DNA from 2 places in the Prochlorococcus sp. MIT2302 genome. Region 1 is predicted to be linked to the other one. Evidence: predicted binding sites of a transcription regulator. Region 1 holds the regulator's gene; the other holds the start of a gene.
What was found. The regulator NtcA, encoded in region 1, controls nitrogen genes in cyanobacteria. The targets are predictions, from matches to a motif close to GTANCNNNNGNTAC.
Positions count from the first base shown of each region.

Region 2: a site for NtcA is predicted at 7,613-7,626, ahead of AC6EI2_RS02655 (DUF4278 domain-containing protein). Genes of this name have one in related genera too.

Region 1 is NZ_CM186285.1:1,686,933-1,696,604, forward strand. Features, by position in the region: gene thyX (FAD-dependent thymidylate synthase) at 1-26, opposite strand, end outside; gene dcd (dCTP deaminase) at 29-622, opposite strand; gene AC6EI2_RS09645 (cob(I)yrinic acid a,c-diamide adenosyltransferase) at 623-1,219, opposite strand; gene ntcA (global nitrogen regulator NtcA) at 1,530-2,264, shown strand; gene AC6EI2_RS09655 (DUF3084 domain-containing protein) at 2,319-3,245, shown strand; gene AC6EI2_RS09660 (RuvC family protein) at 3,246-3,683, shown strand; gene AC6EI2_RS09665 (DUF3146 family protein) at 3,667-3,924, opposite strand; gene pth (aminoacyl-tRNA hydrolase) at 3,935-4,546, opposite strand; gene AC6EI2_RS09675 (TatA/E family twin arginine-targeting protein translocase) at 4,610-4,825, opposite strand; gene psbH (photosystem II reaction center phosphoprotein PsbH) at 4,859-5,056, opposite strand; gene AC6EI2_RS09685 (photosystem II reaction center protein I) at 5,512-5,640, shown strand; gene AC6EI2_RS09690 (DUF3769 domain-containing protein) at 5,721-7,694, shown strand; gene AC6EI2_RS09695 (3-isopropylmalate dehydratase small subunit) at 7,691-8,311, opposite strand; gene leuC (3-isopropylmalate dehydratase large subunit) at 8,342-9,672, opposite strand, start outside.
Region 2 is NZ_CM186285.1:446,152-455,823, forward strand. Features, by position in the region: gene AC6EI2_RS02590 (CIA30 family protein) at 1-450, shown strand, start outside; gene AC6EI2_RS02595 (polysaccharide deacetylase family protein) at 648-2,123, shown strand; gene AC6EI2_RS02600 (hypothetical protein) at 2,214-2,405, shown strand; gene AC6EI2_RS02605 (hypothetical protein) at 2,451-2,585, shown strand; gene AC6EI2_RS02610 (DUF8642 family protein) at 3,189-3,347, opposite strand; gene AC6EI2_RS02615 (hypothetical protein) at 3,585-3,764, opposite strand; gene AC6EI2_RS02620 (hypothetical protein) at 3,766-4,029, opposite strand; gene AC6EI2_RS02625 (hypothetical protein) at 4,035-4,238, opposite strand; gene AC6EI2_RS02630 (hypothetical protein) at 4,806-4,979, opposite strand; gene AC6EI2_RS02635 (DUF1499 domain-containing protein) at 5,058-5,390, opposite strand; gene AC6EI2_RS02640 (nitroreductase family protein) at 5,654-6,205, opposite strand; gene AC6EI2_RS02645 (hypothetical protein) at 6,359-6,628, opposite strand; gene AC6EI2_RS02650 (hypothetical protein) at 6,793-6,969, opposite strand; gene AC6EI2_RS02655 (DUF4278 domain-containing protein) at 7,336-7,506, opposite strand; gene AC6EI2_RS02660 (hypothetical protein) at 8,143-8,334, opposite strand; gene purT (formate-dependent phosphoribosylglycinamide formyltransferase) at 8,393-9,556, opposite strand.

The DNA.
Region 1 (9,672 bases):
GAAGTTATTAATTGAACAAGACTCATATTCAAACTTTTGCTAAGGTAACTTTTTCTTTTTGATGTTGATATTTGCCTTGCCTATCGCTATAAGTAGTCTCACAAGGGTCACCTTCAAAGAAAAGTAATTGACAAATTCCTTCATCAGCATAAATCCTGCAGTCCGCCCCAGAACTGTTACTAAATTCAAGTGTTAGATGACCTTCCCAGCTTGCTTCTGCAGGCGTTGTATTGACAATTATTCCCAAGCGAGCATAAGTACTTTTACCAAGACAAATAACAGTAATATTTGGCGGGACTTTCATTTTCTCTAATGCCACTCCAAGACCGTAAGAGTGAGCAGGTAAAATAAAATATTTACCATCCTGATCTTCTTTTAAATCGGTAGGTTCTAGATTCGCAGGATTAAATTTTTTTGGATTCATTACTGTTCCTGGAACATGCTTGAAAATCAAAAATTCTTTTGAGGATAGACGCAGATCGTATCCATAAGATGAGCAACCAAAGCTTAAAACAGGTGATTTTTTTGATTCAGGTTCAAGATGCCTTATTAGTTTTTCTTGAAATGGTTCAAGCATTCCTAAAGAAGCTTGCTGTGAAATCCAACGATCGTTCTTTAACATTTAATTGCAGCGTAATTCGGTGATTTGATCAGCCATCTCAATCACTTTAGGAGGAATTGATTGTCCCGTAAGAATAATATCTGTAGATGATGGGCGGTTATTGATCATAGAAATCAAATCAGTTTCTTCTATAAAACCAAGGCTAATTGCCATACCAATTTCATCAAGTACGATTTTGTCTAACTTTTTTTCAATTAAACGTTTTTTACAAAATTCCCATATTTCTTTAATTGCTTTCTCTTCATGTTTTTTCTTAAAAGATAAATTTTCCTCTGGCAACTCTCCAGGTAAGCAAGTATCAATAGCTGGTCTTAACCACTCCAGTCGACCACAAAGATTTACTGCTCCATGGGGACCTTGATTGACTCCGCCTTTCAAGAATTGAGATATTAACACTTTGCTTCCCAAGCCTGCAGATCGTAGCGCTTCGCTTAAAACAATAGAAAAACTACCTCTAAAAGGAGAGGTGTGTATTTGTAATTGGCCTTGTGTTTTAACTAGTTGTAAAGGTTTTCTATCTGGAAGAGCCCTAAGAGAAGGCCCTTTGGCTAGTGACAAGTCCTCTCGTTGAGCATTGATGCTTGATCCTGCATTCATCTCAAATTCGATCTTAACGTCTAAATTTTAATCTAGCGCCTTTAAAATCTGTAATCAACCAAAGAACACTATCTGTGGTGTATGAGGTAAATTTTTTTAACTTTTAAGATTCTTCGGAGCTTTGAAGGAGTTTAAATTTATAGATCTATTTCTTGAATGTTTTCAAGTCTATTTTAAGCATGCGGATTTTAAATAGTAGAATTCAGAACGAGGAAAGAAATTGAGATGGGGATTAAGGGTGAAAAAAGTCGCCATGGCTACATATCGTTTTTTCACAACTTATTAATGTTCTCAGAACGATCAATTAAATATGGTCACTTCGTTTCGTGGCTTTACCCGTTTCAACCAACAAAAAAATAGCCATATGGCTGTTAATTCATCATCAAATTCTTTGCCTCCAACCAACACTTTGTTGGAAGTAATTAAGTCTTTAGATGGTGTCTCTACCGAAGTCGTAGATAGGTCAAAAACAATTTTTTTCCCTGGCGATCCAGCAGAAAGGGTTTACTTGATTAGGCGTGGTGCTGTTCGCTTGAGCAGGGTATATGAAACAGGTGAAGAAATTACAGTTGCTTTATTGAGGGAAAATAGTCTTTTCGGAGTTTTATCTTTATTGACAGGGAATAGATCAGATCGTTTTTATCATGCAGTTGCATTTACTCGTGTGGAACTCGTAGCGGCCCCCGCGACTTCGGTAAGGAATGCAATTGAGCAAGATGCTTCGGTTGGTTTGCTTCTTCTACAAGGTCTATCAAGTCGAGTACTTCAAACTGAGACAATGATTGAAACTTTAACTCATAGAGATATGTCTTCTCGGCTTGCCAGTTTTTTGCTGGTTTTGTGCAGGGACTTTGGTGTACCTGGGGAAAAAGGTGTAACAATTGACCTAAGACTTTCACATCAAGCTATTGCTGAAGCTATTGGTTCAACCAGAGTGACAATTACACGACTGCTTGGTGAGTTAAAAAGTTCATCATTGTTGGCAATAGATAGGAAAAAGATAACTATATTCGATCCAATAGCCTTAGCAAAAAGATTTAATTGAAGCCCATTACATACTAAGGTTTAAGAGGTTTGCTTAATTCCACTTCTTCTTTCTGTGACAGTCTGGCTGAAAATTCTTTTGATATTAATCCTAGGTGGAATACTATCTACTCTAGGTGATCGCTTAGGTTCTAGAGTTGGTAAGGCTCGTTTAAGTATCTTTAAATTAAGACCAAAAAGTACTGCTGTTTTAATAACTGTTTTTACTGGAAGTATTATTAGTGCTATTTCATTTGCAACAATGATTATATTTGATAGGGATTTAAGGGTCGGATTATTTCAACTAGAGGATATTCGAGAAAAGATTATAGATAGTGAAAAAGAATTAAAAAAATTAGAAAAAAATTTATATGCTTTTAGAAGTGGAAATGTAGTAATAACTAGTGGCCAGACTTTAGTAACTAAGACCATTAAATTAAATAAAAATAGTGATATAAAAAAAATTATCGAAAGTTTGTTGCAGCAAGCTAATCTTTATGCTTTTAATTTAGTAAAAACAAATCAATCTAATTATAGAAGGATCTTATTAGTTCGTAAAGATGATATTGAGAAGCTTGAGAGTAAAATATCTGATAACAGAAGTTGGGTTGTTAGAATTAAATCAGCAGGAAATATACTTAGAGGTGAAAATTATGTTTATGCATTTCCTGAGGTCACATTAAATAAAATTATTACAAGCAAAGGAGAGGTTATTGCTTTAGAAAATATATCTTTATCTGATTCTGACTCTGAATCGATTAGTAAAAAGATTAATCTTTTAATGGCTTCAACTTTGGCAGAGGTTAGGCGACGAGGTTCTTTAAGTTCTGAGTTGCAAATTAATGCTAATCAAATTAATAATTTAGGAAAGTATCTAGTTAGTAAAAGAAAGGGAGAATTTCAAATAATAGCTAGAGCTGTTGATACGCATCAAAGTGCAGATAAAGTCTCTGTATCATTAGAGCTAAAGTCTTTAGAAGAAATTATTAGAAGCAAGAGTTAAATGAGTTTTTACATATCAATAGATCCAGGTAATAAAAAATGTGGCTTATTGTTGGCTGATATTAAGTCCAGAAAAGTAATTGAAGCAGGGATAACTTCGTTAAATAAATTTCCTGATTTAGTTTCGTTTTGGAGTGAAGATTATGAAATTAGTAAGATAATCATTGGTGATGGAACAAATTGTAAGTATATAAAGAATGAATTAAAACGAAAAAAATTTTTTGATCTAAATTATGTGAATGAAAAAGGATCAACTTTACGAGCAAGGTTTAGATATTGGGAAATTTGGCCTCCAAATTATTTTATTCGTTGGCTTCCGAAAGAAATCCTTTTCCCTCCTGACAATCTTGATGCCATTGTAGCTTTGATTTTATTGGAAGATTTTTTAAAATCTTCATTGATCTGGCCTGAGAAACTAGATATTAAAATTTGGCCCTAACTGTAAAAATGTAATCCCCGCCAGACTCAAGTTTGTAATCAGCTTTTACTAAATACCTCTCTAAGGCATCTTTGATTAAGGCTCTTCCAAGTGGTGGTTCTACAAAAAGTTGTCCTCTGTGAAACGCCCAAATAAAACTCCATTCGAAATCCCCTGCACGAACAATCCCCTCAACCTTCTGTTCATTAAAGCATTGCTTATGAATTTGAAGATATGCAGTAGTTGATGGTTTGTTATTCATTCTCAAACAGTTATGATTTCTCAGGCTTGTAAGAATTTAGTCGAGTAGTTATATTTTCCCAATTATTTGATGTGATTGAATCAATACAACTAATAATTTCCTGAATGATCAAATTTAATACTATAAATTCTTCATTTGAAAATCTACCTAAGACATGAGATATAGTTTTAGATTTTCTGTCTTGTTGAATCTCACTTGGGGGTCCTATCCCAATCTTTAATCGCTTAAACTCAGCAGTACCTAGATGTTTGATAATACTTTTTAATCCATTATGACCGCCTGAACTACCCTTAGAGCGGACTCTTATTTTTCCTAGAGGTAGATCCATATCATCTACTAGGACTATTAATTGATGATTTTCAAAATTAAACCAATCCTTTGCTGATCTAACTGATTTTCCACTTTCATTCATATATGTATTAGGCATTAAGAGTCTTGTTTGTTCTATACCTGAGCCATAAGCACAAGTCCTACCAAATAATTTTTTGCTTTCACGAAAGCTGCAATTATTTTTCTTTGAAATCTCTTCTAAAACCATGAAACCAACATTGTGTCGAGTTTTCTTGTACTCAACTCCTGGATTTCCTAAACCAACTAATAATTTTATGTTATTGCCCAACATATCAAGTAGATAGAATCTCAGTTGATTCTAAAAGTTAAATATATTTATTTAATTTTGGAGAAATTAATTTTCTTTCTCCAAAATGTCTTCATTTGAAGACTCTTCTTCTGTCATAGCGTTTTTGATTTCACGTTCAAATTCCGTAGAGGCGCTCTGAAGACCTTTGAGGGTTTTACCAATAGTTCTTCCAAGTTCAGGAAGACGTTTTGGACCAAAAATAACAAGCGCTAATCCAGCAATAACAGCTATTTCAGGTAAACCAACCCCAAAAATATTCATGAGCAAAATTCAACTACTCAGAATTTAATCAATTCAGCCGTTCCAGTCGACAGAAAAACCTTGTAGGAGAAGTGATTGGTTATAAATTTGGAGCATTATAACTAGAAAAATTAGTAGCAAAATTCCTATAAAAGCCATTACTGGTACTGCTCCCCATCCTGGTACAACTTTTCCTTGTCCAGAATTGCCAATGGATTTAAGCAAAGATCCAAGTGCTGTTTTTTGTCCCATGTCGGTTCTCTTAGCTCAGATTTGTATGAGTCCCGATATTGTATGAGAACTTGTCCAAAAGAAGAAGAGACTGTAGAAACTTGTGATGGAATGACCTAAAAAAATATGATATTTAAGAATTATGCTTAGAAAAAAGCTGAAAAAAGCTGAAAAAAGCTGAAAAAAGCTGAAAAAAGCTGAAAAAAGCTGAAAAAAGCTGAAAAAAGCTGAAAAAAGCTGAAAAAGAAAAAGAACTAGATAAATACAAAAACAAGGAAAGTTAAGGATTTGAGAAATTTGAATGAGGAAAAAAATTAATCTCTCTATCTATATTCCTTGCTTTGATTGACTTTTTAAGCTTTATCGAAATTAAAAAAACTTTCAAGTTTCCAAAAGTCTGTAACACCTTTGCTTTTTTCATTGGAGTTATTGACTTCATAGGATAGGTTTAACCTCTAATTACTAGGTTAGGATTCATGCTTGCCCTCAAGATTTCCGTTTATACGGTCGTCTTTTTCTTTGTCGGGATCTTTTTATTTGGCTTCTTGGCAAGTGATCCAACAAGGACTCCAAATAGAAAGGATTTGGAAAGTCCTCAGGATTAAAAATGACACGCTAATTACTGGACTAAACAAGCTCCTGTAATTTCTTTTTTCAGTATTATCTTTTCGTCGGCTTAAATGATTTGGCGGCGAAGAGAAAATATTTCTTTTTTGTAAACCTTGGTTTCCTTGGGTTTGCTTCATTCGCCTATTTTTTTGACGTTGCTTTTGGGAAAGAGAATCTTCTTGAAAATTTAACTGTTGATACTGATAAACACCCACCTGTAGAAAAGTTAAAAGGAGAGCAAAAAGACAATATTTTCTTAACTCTCAAGATTTTCTCAGATAAGCAATATGATTACGATCAGGATATTTATTTAGCTCAGGGAAACGTTAAGGCAATAATAAATGGTTGGGTCTTAAGATCTGATTCGCTAAGTTATAATAAAACTACTGGTATTGTAACTGCAAAGGGGAATATTAGATTTAGAAAAAGAAGGCAATATTTCAGAGGTAAGGAATTTCAATATAATTTATTAAAGCAAGAAGGAAGTATTAAAAATGTATACGGGATATTGGATATTCAAAACGTTTTGAATGATTTAAAATTCGATGCTAATTCAAATGAAAATAGTTCTAATAATATACTCAAAAATACTTATAATGATGGAATAGAATTTGTTTTTGGCAATATTAAATTGCCAAAAAATAAAATTACTTTGTCAGATAAATCAAAAGGGTCTATTAATAATTGGAGGTTTAAATCTGATTTAATAACTATTAATGAGAGTGGCTGGAAATCTAACAGAATAGATTTTACGAATGATCCATTAGATCCTCATCAAATTGCTTTTGTGGGAATAGATGTCATAGCAGAAGAAGACAATGAAGGTCAATTACTAATTACAACGTCTAAAACAAATTTAATTCTAGAAAATAGAACGAAAATTTCTATTGGTAAAAGAATATTTAGAGGGACGAAAAAAAAGAGAAAATATAGTTTAATACTTGATGGCAAAGATCGTGATGGATTGGTCTTAATAAGAAGAATTGATAAAATAAATTTGACTAATAACTTAGAACTTGAGTTTCAGCCTCAGTTTCTAATTAGTAGATCTCTTTTAGATAAAACACATAGTTACAATAGTGATAAAAGTCAAGAAGGTAAAGACGTAAAATATTCGGATATGTTTGGTTTGAATATAAAACTAAATGCAAGTTATAAGGATTGGGATTTTGATAGTGTAAATGATCTGAGTACACTAAATACAAAAAGGATTTTTAGTGGCCTTAGACATTCATCCTCTTTAAGAAAATATTTTGAATTGCCAATTCTAGATGAATCGAGTTTTAATGTTTTTACTACTTATAGGTCTAGAGCGTGGAATGGAACAATAGGAGAAACTGAAATTAAATCAGCATTTGGAGGTTTTTTTGATAAGACATATTCTTTTGAAGCTGCTAAAGGGAAACAAAATTTAAATATTCGATTTGGATCTGCTAAATACGAAGCAGAAGAACTTAAAAATACTAAACTTAAGAGTCTCTGGAGAACTAGCTTTTTTGCTTCTTTAGACAGTGAATATCAAATATGGAAGAGTAATAGAAAAAAAATTGATCAGAATAGAAAGATGCTTTTATCTCCTATTTTAGTTAATCCTGAATTAGTTTTTAGAACTAATCTTAAAACAGCTTATTTTAAATATGAAGATATTAGCGTACAGAGTTTTCTTAAGCTCAGTGCTGGTCCTGAAATTAGATTAGGGAAGTTAGAGAGAAATATTCTTGATTATACAAAAATATTTGTTATGCCAGGCGTGAAATTTAAATCTGGAAATAGTCCATTTAAGTTTGATAATGCCGTTGACTTGAAAACATTAAATATAGGTTTTATGCAACAAATATATGGACCTATAATTTTTGATATTAGTTCTAATTTAAATATTGATAATGGTTCAGAGAATTATGGGGAATATTATGATACGAAGATAGGCCTTTTATGTCATAGAAGGGCTTATGAATTTGGAATTTACTATCATCCAAATAATGATGCAGGAGGAATATATTTTCGTTTAAATGGATTCAAATTTAGTAATTATGTAGAACCAATATTCTAGACGTCTAACTTGAAATTATTTAGATACGGCAGATTATTAAATGTTTTATTTATTTTTTCTTCTTCATCTAATAGTTGAGAGGTCGCATCCCATTTGCCAGAAAAAAGCATATTGTAGGGGCCTTCATCAAGATTAAGTTTGAATGTTTCTTTTTGATTAGAAATGGATAGATTCTTAAGATTAAAATTCCAAGTTTGATTGCTAGTTTTTTCAACTAGGTTTTGCAATTTTACTATTTGTTCTTTTGTGGCTGTAAGACAAGGTATACCTAGAGCAAGACAATTCCCAAAGAAAATTTCAGCAAAACTTTCCCCAATAAGTAATCTTATCCCCCATCTCATAAGAGCCTGAGGTGCATGCTCTCGACTGGAACCACAGCCAAAATTGTCATTCACAATAAGGATATTGGCTCCTTTATTATGATCAAGATCAAATGGGTGATTACCCTTTAGCTCTCTCCGATCATCCGCAAAGACTTGTTCTCCTAATGCGGAAAAACTTACACATTTGAGAAATCTTGCAGGAATGATTCTGTCAGTATCAATATCGTCGCCTCTAATTGTAAAGCTACGGCCTTGTATTGATTTGATTTCACCTTTTGGGAACTCTTGTTTCATATTTCAATAAGTTTATTTTTAGTTTTACTCTTACAGGAAATTTCTTACATCTGTAATCTTCCCATTTATTGCAGCAGCAGCAACCATAGCAGGGCTCATTAACAAGGTTCTCCCATTTGCAGATCCTTGCCTCCCTTTGAAATTTCTATTACTTGAACTAGCGCTGATTTGTCTTCCCTCAAGTTTGTCAGGGTTCATCGCCAAACACATTGAGCAACCTGGTTCTCGCCATTCAAAACCTGCTTTGAGAAATATTTTATCTATTCCTTTTTCTTTCGCCTCCTTAGCGACTTTTTGAGAACCAGGAACGACAAATGCTCGAATGCCTGTAGCGACTGAATGACCCTTAACAATTTTAGAGGCCTCTTGGAGATCACTTAATCTTCCATTGGTACAGCTACCTATAAAGCAAACATCAATTGATTTCCCCTCAATGGGTTCATCTGGTTTTAGATTCATGTATTTGCATGCGTCTTTAGCGATTTGTTGCTCATTTTGAGGTAACAACTCAGGATTTGGAATTGTTTCTTTGATTGAAATTCCTTGCCCAGGAGTTATACCCCAAGTAACAGTGGGTTCTATTGATGATCCATCTAATTGAATCTCATCGTCGAATGTGGCTTTTGAATCACTAGCTAAACTTTTCCACCAAGAAACAGCTTTATCCCATTCTGGACCTTTGGGTGCGTGTTTTTTCCCTCTGATATATCTAAAAGTAGTTTCATCTGGATTGATATAACCGCATCTTGCACCACCTTCAATAGCCATATTGCATATAGTCATTCGCCCCTCCATTGATAGTTTTTCTATTGCAGGTCCAGCAAATTCATATGCAAATCCAACTCCTCCCTTAACTCCAAGATGACGAATAATATGAAGAATTAGGTCTTTTGCATAGACTCCCTTTTGTAATGCACCATCTACCCATATTCTCCTTACTTTTAGTTTGTTCATTGCCAAACTTTGACTGGCTAAAACATCTCGAACTTGACTAGTTCCAATGCCAAATGCGATTGCTCCAAATGCTCCATGAGTTGAGGTATGTGAATCTCCGCAAGCTACTGTCATACCAGGCTGCGTTAAACCTAATTCTGGAGCCATGACATGAACTACACCTTGCGAATCACTTCCAATTCCATGAAATTTTATCCCATGAGTTTTGCAGTTATTTTCTAAAGTTGCCAACATTTCCTCTGCAAGAGGATCATTAAAAGGACGTTGTTGATTTGAGGTGGGGACTATATGGTCAACGGTTGCGACTGTGAGATTGGGAAACTTGACTTCAAGATTCTTTTCGTCAAGAGCGGAAAAAGCTTGAGGACTCGTAACTTCGTGAATTAAATGAAGGCCAATAAAAAGTT
Region 2 (9,672 bases), 720 kb from region 1:
GGCCTCTCTCTGGAAGGTGTTGTAGTCGAGGAAAAAGGGGGGTTTGTTAGTTGCAAATCTCCAATATTTTCACCTCTTCTAAATTTATCCAATTATCAAGGTTTTGAATTAAGAATTGAAGGTAAAGGTCGAACATTAAAATTTGGAGTGTCATGTAAATACGGAATTTTAGGTCTAAGGGAATTCTTCTTAAATAAATCACCTGGTGGGCTCAGATGGGTAGCAGAAATAGAAACAAAAAGATTTGGGACAACAATTATCAAAGTTCCTTTTGAAAGCCTTGAACCAACAGTTCTTGCAAAAAAAATTTCTTTTCCACTTAAGTTCAAACCCGACTCCATAAGTCAATTTCAATTACTACATTCCAAATTCGGTAGACCTGGAGAACTGAATCCTGGTTTTAAACCCGGAAGAATAAATTTTGTGCTGCAATCTATTAGTGTTTATTAGCACTAATAGAAAAATTAGAATATTTATACTTTTCTTAATTCATAAATAATAAACCACCTGGAAAGAAAATTGTTTGCAGATGAATTGAACTGTAAAACAAATTATTTCTTTGATAAACATTCTTTTTTGTATATACTCCGATTAATTAAGTAACCTAACTTTTTACATTGATTTTTTTAAATATATAATATCGAAATATGAATAATATAGACTTACCACCGATAAGTGGTTTTGAATATACAATTAAAGAATTAACAAACAAGAAAAGAGATAGTAAACAATTCAATGAAAAGTCAAATTTTAAGAATGCCAACTCAGGTTTTGCATGCGCCCTCCATATGCATCAACCAATAATTCCAGCAGGTAGAAATGGGGAACTAATTTCACATTTGCAATTTATGTTTGAACACAGTTCAGAAGATGATAATCACAATGCCGAACCATTTGCTCAATGCTACAAACGTCTAGCTGAAATCATTCCAAGACTTATAGATAGTGGATATGATCCCAAGATAATGCTTGATTACTCAGGAAATCTTCTATGGGGATTCATGCAAATGGGTCGGGAGGATATTCTTTCATCGTTAAGACTCCTAACGTGTGATAAGAAAGTTCATCAGCACGTTGAATGGCTAGGAACATTTTGGAGTCATGCTGTAGCCTCCTCAACTCCACCCTCTGACTTTAAATTACAGATAACAGCCTGGCAGCACAACTTCTTATCATTATTCGGAGAAGATGCACTGCGTCGAGTGCAGGGATTCTCTCTTCCTGAGATGCATCTTCCAAACCAACCTGATGTTCTTTATCAATTAATCAAAGCTCTCAAAGAATGTGGATATCGTTGGGTATTGGTTCAAGAACATAGCGTTCAAAATTTAGATGGCTCCAGTCTTAGAGACGAGCAGAAATATATTCCCAATATGCTCAAAGCACAAGGAAGTAATGGAGAGACCATATCTATTCTTTCACTAATAAAAACTCAAGGTTCAGATACAAAACTTGTTGGACAAATGCAACCTTATTACGAGGCAAAAGGGCTAAATAAACAAAAATTAGGCCAAGATATTATCCCCACGCTAGTGTCCCAAATTGCTGATGGAGAAAATGGCGGAGTAATGATGAACGAATTTCCTCAAGCTTTCATTCAAGCGCATAAAAGAATTGGTCCAAAAACGAATAAAAGTCCCACAATTGCTATGAATGGTTCTGAATACCTCGATTTCCTGGCGACATTAAATATAGATGAAGATAATTATCCATTGATACAAGCAATCGATCAAGATAAAATATGGAGAAAAATTTCAGGCCCAATAACTCCCACTTCGGTTAAACAAGCAATTAGTAAATTAAAAGAAGAAGATCAATCCTTTTCTTTGAGTGGAGCCAGCTGGACTAACGACTTGAGTTGGGAAGATGGATATAAAAATGTTTTAGAACCAATTACAAAACTTAGTTCCTATTTCCACGAAACATTTGATCATTTAATAGTTCAAAATCGATCGTTAACAAAAAACCATAGTTATCAAGAAGCACTCCTGTACCTTTTGCTTTTAGAAACTAGTTGCTTCCGTTATTGGGGACAGGGGAAATGGACTGAATATGCTAAAACGATCTTCACAAAGGGTGAAGAGGTGATTAGAAACTTTGAAATCTCAGCACAGAAAAGCTAATCAATTTTGTAAAGGCATCAATCAAGAAAAGGAAATAACTAGCAAAAAGTAATTTTTTGCGTTAACCTCACCGACCAAAGCATTAATAAAATGACTAGTACAAGTTTTGACAAGAATGGACTTGATAAAGCAGGTATTCATTGGATGCAATATCTTTCAATGACATCAATGTCATTGCTTATATTTCTTGTAGCATTAGACAAAGCAGTTCCCAGCTTTCATCGTTTTGTCTTACTTTCAATGGCCAAAGCAGGAATTATTTGTAATGGGATAGCTGGATGAAGCACTTATCACGTTACTGATCTTGCAAAAGAAAAATACTACACTATGAAAGACAAAATAAATCCAGACAATGATGGTTATGATCCATCAGATGAATACTTCAAAAAGAAAAATGACACATATGAAAATGAAACTGAAGAATATTTCCCTAAAGAGACATCTAAGCCACCACATTATTAAAGCAACTAAGAAATGGCTGAAGGTAATTTAAAATCAACTAATGATTATTGTCTATGTGAAATGTATGTACCTTCGGGATAGAGTCTTGAGATATCATTGAATCGCTTAGATATTTGTCGTTCTTTATCAATGTTGACTTTACGATTAAGAACCAATACGTTGTGAACCATCCATAGAAAAAAACCAACAATCCAATACCAAGATATGGGATGAGCCAAAACATTTAAATATCATCTAATTTAAAGATGGCAATTTTGGCAGTTTTTTTCATAAGTATTTAAACCTTTTATTCTTACCCCAACATAAAAAATAGATTTTAAAAGCTAATTAATAATGAATATCACGCCTTATGCTGGTTCTTAAACTTTAGAGAAATCATTAAGATTTTAATAGGTATTAAGTAATCAAAGGTAAATTTGTTAGGAGTAAGACAACAAGGTTCATAAGGAATTTGTTCACTAGATCATTTGTAGTATTTTCTAAGGTTACTGTTCGGAGGATAAGACAGTTTGTTTAGTCATCTAATATTAAATTATGATTCTGAAATTTGATTTAAGCACTAAAAGAGCTGAAATCTTTTCTGGTTTTGTATTTTAAAAAAAGTCAAAAATATGAACTTTTCAAATGCCTTTCCATGCATATTGTTTGGCAATCATTCTCTTCCGCACTGCTAGATATTGAACAATATGTAACACAGTCAAGATAATCTTCAATTGGATCCACCTGTCCATGAGTGATTTTCTTAGCATCAATCTTATTCATAAAAGTACCCTACTATTTTTTTAATCTATCCTTTCTTTTTATTTTTTACTATCGGTATTACTTACTAACTTGAAGAATAAGGATAACTGAAAATCTATCAATTCAAAAATAAGAAATCAATGGCGTAATAGGATAGATTTTAAATTTTATAGCTCATAATAATGCTTATATAAAAACACCGCTTTTAAAGAAGAAAATATCAAGACCAATTAAATCATAATTTAAATAATTTATGTTCTACTTTCTCAATTTTATTCTGATTCCTATTCTTTCTCTAATAGCTTTTATCGGAATCATATCTTTCATTTGATCATCAATTTGCTTTCTAATTAAATTTCTAAATAATTGGGAAAGCCAAACCAAAAGCAAAATTGACAATACAACGGTTCCCAATGCAATTGATGAATAAATATCCATTTTAAAGTTCTCTATATATTGCCCATTCATCACCATCAGCAGTGACTTCAGAAAGTAAAGCAACCGCTATGTCAGACTGATCAGAACGTTTGACTATAATTTCTTTACATCCCAGGTACGGATGATTGAACTCTGATTTTGAACGACAAGCTGCTAACTGTTCAGTTGGTGTTAAGACTTCAAGAACTTTAATCCATATCTCATCATCTGAAGCGAAAGGAGGAACAGAAAACTTACTCGGGCTATTTCCCTTTTTTTTATCCATATTCTTTAATTTTCAGCATTAATCTCATTTATTTCATTTATCAATCGCTCTTGTCGTTCAGGCGTAATAAATCCAAGAGCTCCACAGTCATTGATGTCTTGAATGGGATCTGAAAGTCCATCATGTTTCTCTAGCCAACCCTCAGTGCATCCTTTGCATGCTAATTCATTTAATTCATTGGCCAGAGTCTTTGCTTTCAAGGTATCCATCAATAAAAAATTTAATACTACTTTCCTTCTAGTTTACAGTCACTAATTAACTCAAGAAAAAAAATTAATACGACTTACTCAATAAAATTACAAAGTTGTAAAATATGAAGCTATAAATAGATTAGTGGAATCAAATACAATATGAACTAAAAAAATTAAATTAGGAGCTCAAGCAGCTTCCTTTAAAAATTCCCGATAAATAGAAATATCGATAGGTCTATTCACATCTGATTGAAAATCAACAATGTCTTGATAAATCTCATTAGGTAAAGGTTCCATTTGGCATCTTGAATAACATTTGTTAATGTCATTTTTTTTTATTGAAAACCTTCCGCTTAAGCGCTTAAAGATCGACAATGTCACAATGCAACTTGATATAGTTATATCGTCAGAGGCTGTAGATGCAATACGCAAAACTACTAGGATTCTTTTTTGATCGAGTAAATATTTATTACTAATATTTTTTCAATAATTTATTATTATAGAGCAGAAGACAACTGTTGAGGCCTATAATCATACTTACGATGAAACAAAAATCATAAGATGGATAAACAATTGCCCTAACTGCTAATTTTCAAGTGTTGAAGTTCCACTAGAAATCGTATGTGGAGTCATAGGTATTGAATGTTTTTTACCGTCTGGACTTACATATATATTCTCCTTCCCATATTCAGTATCAATGATTTTTTCAAAATGTGTCCCCCTTGGAAGATGTAGAAAATATTTTTGTGCTCTGTTCATCTAGTTATTATAGTTATTTAAAAATTACTATAATATTCCACAATGACAACTACTGATTGTTTTATAAACGTTTGATAGCTAACTATTTGATTTTTCTAGAGCAGTTAATAATCTTCCCACTCTAGCTCCATTAACTCCAAGATCGCCTCCACCATATCTTGATGCTGATTTGATTTGAATCTTCTTATCAATTTTTAAAATCTCCAAGTCATCTGGAAATCTAAAAATCAAACTACGACAAACACCTTTCCAATAAATTTGATTACTCTCTAAAACTTTTGTTCTAGGGATCTTTTGGGCAATCCTGACAAGTTGATCAAATGTCTTATCAACATCTTCAAATTCTTTTTGAAAAAAAACGCAATTTAGTGGATTTAAACAGGGACTAAGACCTGATTTAGGATATGGCATATTTCACATTAGTTTATTTATTGATCATGACACAAAGTTTATCCCCCCTGTGGTCATATTTTTCATAAATTTTACTCGTTGATGTCTAGTTCTCCCTACATAAAATACTCATAAGAAAAAGATTCTCCTATTAAATTATTCAAAAGTATTTATAAATAATTAAACGATTAGATAAGACAAGTATGATTCTTATTGTATTTAGTGTGGCCTCAACACTTCCTTATCAGTTTCATTATCTCTATTCTGTGAGTTAACCCAAGTTACTAATCCCTTTCTCTATAGATAGTGCTAACAGGAGGCCTTTTGATCAAAGGTGGTTCAGCTCCATATCCGATCCATATAAAACCAATTATTTCCTCCTCAGATGGATTTATTTCTACAATTTTATAAGTATTTGGGTCTTTTGTGATTTTACCTGTTGACCACTTGCAACCGACATGATCTGCAACAAGTGAAAGCGATAGGTTTTGGATCGCGCAAGCACAAGCAGCATAATCTTCTAGTTTTTGAACTTGATTATCAGTGCATATTTGAGTAGCAATAAGCAAATGGGAAGGATTGAACATTTTGTCCCTTATTTTTTTTAAACTAGATTCATCTGTTAGCTCGTAACCAAACTTCAAAGTTAGCTGTAGTTGATATAGAAGTTCTCGTTTTTTTATTCCAATGTTGGTAAAACGCCATGGAAAAGTTCTTCTATGGCAGGGCGCTTGATTAGCTGCACCTATTGATTTTTCAACAACTTCATAAGGAACAGTTTTTTTTGAAAAAATATGAATTGTCCTTCGTTTTTGAATTGCTTGAGTTATTTCCATGATTTTTATTGATGTAATTAACTATGGCGCTCCGATAATGAGCTTCTCAGAGGAAGCTGATTAAAGCCTTCAAAGAATAAACGATGATTTGATCCTTCCACTTGCTTAAATTTTACCTCAATAGAAAAGAAAGATAAGCAAAAATATCACCAGTTAAGCAACTTGATCAAAAAACAAATTTGATGGTTTGGAGAACAAAGAGACTACTTCGCCCTTAGGTGTCTTGAACACGCGTTCAACTATTTCCCCGTCATTGATAATCACTTTTGTATTCAGGGATCCAGCAGGTAAATTTTCAGCTTTATATTTTAAGATATTTTCTAGTTCTGGAAAATGATCGTTAGGTTTCAGAGCCTCTATTAAATCAGGATGTCTATCGAAGATTGCGTCATCAAAGGCCCTAAGCTTTTTCGGTAAAACCATTCTTGCAGATAGCTGTTACTTTGACTTTTAACCTACTAATCTCACCGCGTAAAGAGTATTTAAACTAAGTTCGAATAAAAAGTTAATAAGAAAACAACAAAAATCATTCACGTAAAAAGAATCAAATTAAATACTTGTCCAAGATCAAAGCGAAAATGTAACTCTTATTTTTTAGATGCATCAATCACCCGCTTCGTATGATAAGAAATTGGCGATACTTCGGTACTCCTGTCATTAAATACTGATTGTGTAAAAACAGTAAAGGCAGCAATACTTGGTGTAATAGGTAAAAACATAAATAGAGCTAACAATCTACTGTTAAGATTGAAGGATTTTTTCATTTATTATTGAATTACATAGTTATTCTCGACAACTTTTTAGTGAGGTGCGTGTAGTGTTTTCCTGGAAAGCTATTAATTTGATCTGTAATACGACCTAAACACTTTTGGCCTCTTCCATAGCATTGAATAAATAGCTTCAAGTGCCTTTTGAGTTTTTGGAAGCTTACAACTTGGCCATGACTGTTCAGTAATCATTGTGATTATTTCGGAGTCAATACTATTTCTACATCGGAAACCACCCATAAAACCAGAGTAATAGAACTCAAGCAAAAATACATATTGGCAAAACTATCTTTAATTTAAAGATTAATTGTAGAAATAAAAAAAAAAAGGGGATGATTAATCCCCCCTAAAAACACCCTCAATTTACTTTTGGTATGAATTGCCTCTGTAAGTCAAGGATGCTTGCATTTGCTTCTTAGCTTCTGCTTGTTTAGATGTGTAGACGTTACGTCTGTAACTAAGTTCTACAACTTTTTTTGGAGTAGCCTCTTTATGTTGAAGATACTCTTTACCTCTGTAAGTAAGAACAGTCATTGTTCTTTCCCGTAGTGCTCAAGACCCCGTTCCATGTCTCGAGTCTTACTGCAGCTAAAAATAGCTGAACGTAAATTAAAAATAACAGAAATTATCCCCAAATGATGTTCCTAGTGATACATAAAAAAAGGAATTTTGTAGTATTAACCGAAATAGTTGAGTTTCCAACTAAAAAGAACCCTTTACTCAAAAAGAAAAAATAATTTATCCTGATCATTTACTTTTTTAAATTTTTAATAACCTATCTCTATGTTCCTATTCTTAAATAAGATATTCAATAAAAATATGATCAGATAAATACCTGAATTGTCAATGTAATTAACAGTTTACTCCAGATAAAACAGTATTGTAAATTTCAAATAACATGCCTCCCAAGTACTCCATGAAGGCAAACCATTTAGGAGCCACACAAAAGCTTCATTATTTAAAATCCAGTTTCTGAGTACTGACATAAATATTAGATTTATAAAGAGAAGAGCTAAAAAACGAAACTTAGGATCATCTATACCATTAGGTGAATGAGAATTTAATTTTTTTTAGCAACACCTATTAAAAAAATATAAACAGTGCTGCGTTTACGAGAAAATTGAAATTAGCTAAAAAATTTGCTTGAAGTTATCACATTAGCTATGGTGTTCAATCTCTTTTGAAAGGTTTACCACCTTTACTTAAATAATCTAGATACCTATCAGACTCTCTGAGGTAATAATTCCTGCTTTGACCTATATATTTTGCTTCAATTAAGAGGTCAGTAACTTGAGGCCAAAAAGATTCCGGAACCAACTCGAGTGGGTTAATTGCATTTGGGTTCCAATTTAACTCAGTCAAGAATTGAAACCAAATAGACTTGCACTTTTTGAAGTCAGACAGAGAATCTGAAAGCTTGTTATTCATATATGAATTGTATTGATTGAGCTGCCTTATCAGCTTTGATTCTTGCTTCACCAATTGTTGAAGCCTTTGCTACAGCTACTCCCATTCGACGGCCTTCGGTTGAGATGGGCTTACCAAATATAAACACATTTGTATTCGCTTGACTTAAGGCTTCTTCAAGTCCCTCATAACATATGTTTGTGGTTTTTTTTGAAGCCAAAATTACTCGGCTCGCAGAAGGTTCAGTACACACTATTTCTGGTATTGGTAAACCTAAAACAGCTCTAAGGTGTAATTCAAACTCATTTAAATTTTGGCTTATCAAAGTTACCAAACCTGTATCATGTGGCCTTGGTGAAAGCTCTGAAAAAATCACCTCCTCACCCTTGATAAAGAATTCAACCCCAAACAAACCGACTCCTCCAAGATTATCAGTGACACATTTAGCAATCTGATGAGCCTTCGCTAATACACTTTCAGCTAATTCAGCTGGTTGCCAACTACATTGATAATCTCCATTATTTTGCTCATGCCCTATGGGCGCACAGAATAATGTTTTACCATTAAATTGTCTAATAGTTAATAAGGTAATTTCCAAATCAAAATCAATAAATTCTTCTAATATAACTTTATTAGATTTACCTCTTGATTTTTCAATGGCCAAGGTCCAAGCCAGGTCAAGTTCATTTTTATTTTTAACTAAACTTTGTCCTTTTCCTGAAGAACTCATAACTGGCTTAATAAACAAAGGATAACCAATCTTCTCTGCATGAAAATTTAGCTCAAATTGATTCATCGCGTAACTGAATTTTGCAGTTCTTATATTTAATTCATTAGAAGCCAAATCCCTAATTTTATCTCTGTTCATAGTAATTGCAGTAGCTCGAGCATTGGGTATTACTGTTATCTTTTGTTCAATTTCCTTCAAGACATCTACTGCTAATGCTTCGATTTCAGGAATAATAATATCGGGTTTACAATTATATATCGCTTCTATTAGTTCATTATCGTTATTCATATTTAACACCTCGAATTGATCAGCTACCTGCATAGCAGGAGCATTATTATATCTATCACAGGCAATAACATAACAACCTAATCTTTTTGCAGCTATTGCCACCTCTTTACCTAATTCTCCACTACCTAAAAGCATTATCTTCTTTGGAAAAAAATTCATAATCTTATTTACAGGTCAAGAAATAGTATATAAATATAATAAGCATAAAAATCTTAAATAGATTAAATTAATAAAAAAAGAAGTAGAAGTTAACAAGTATTTTAATCAAAGATAAA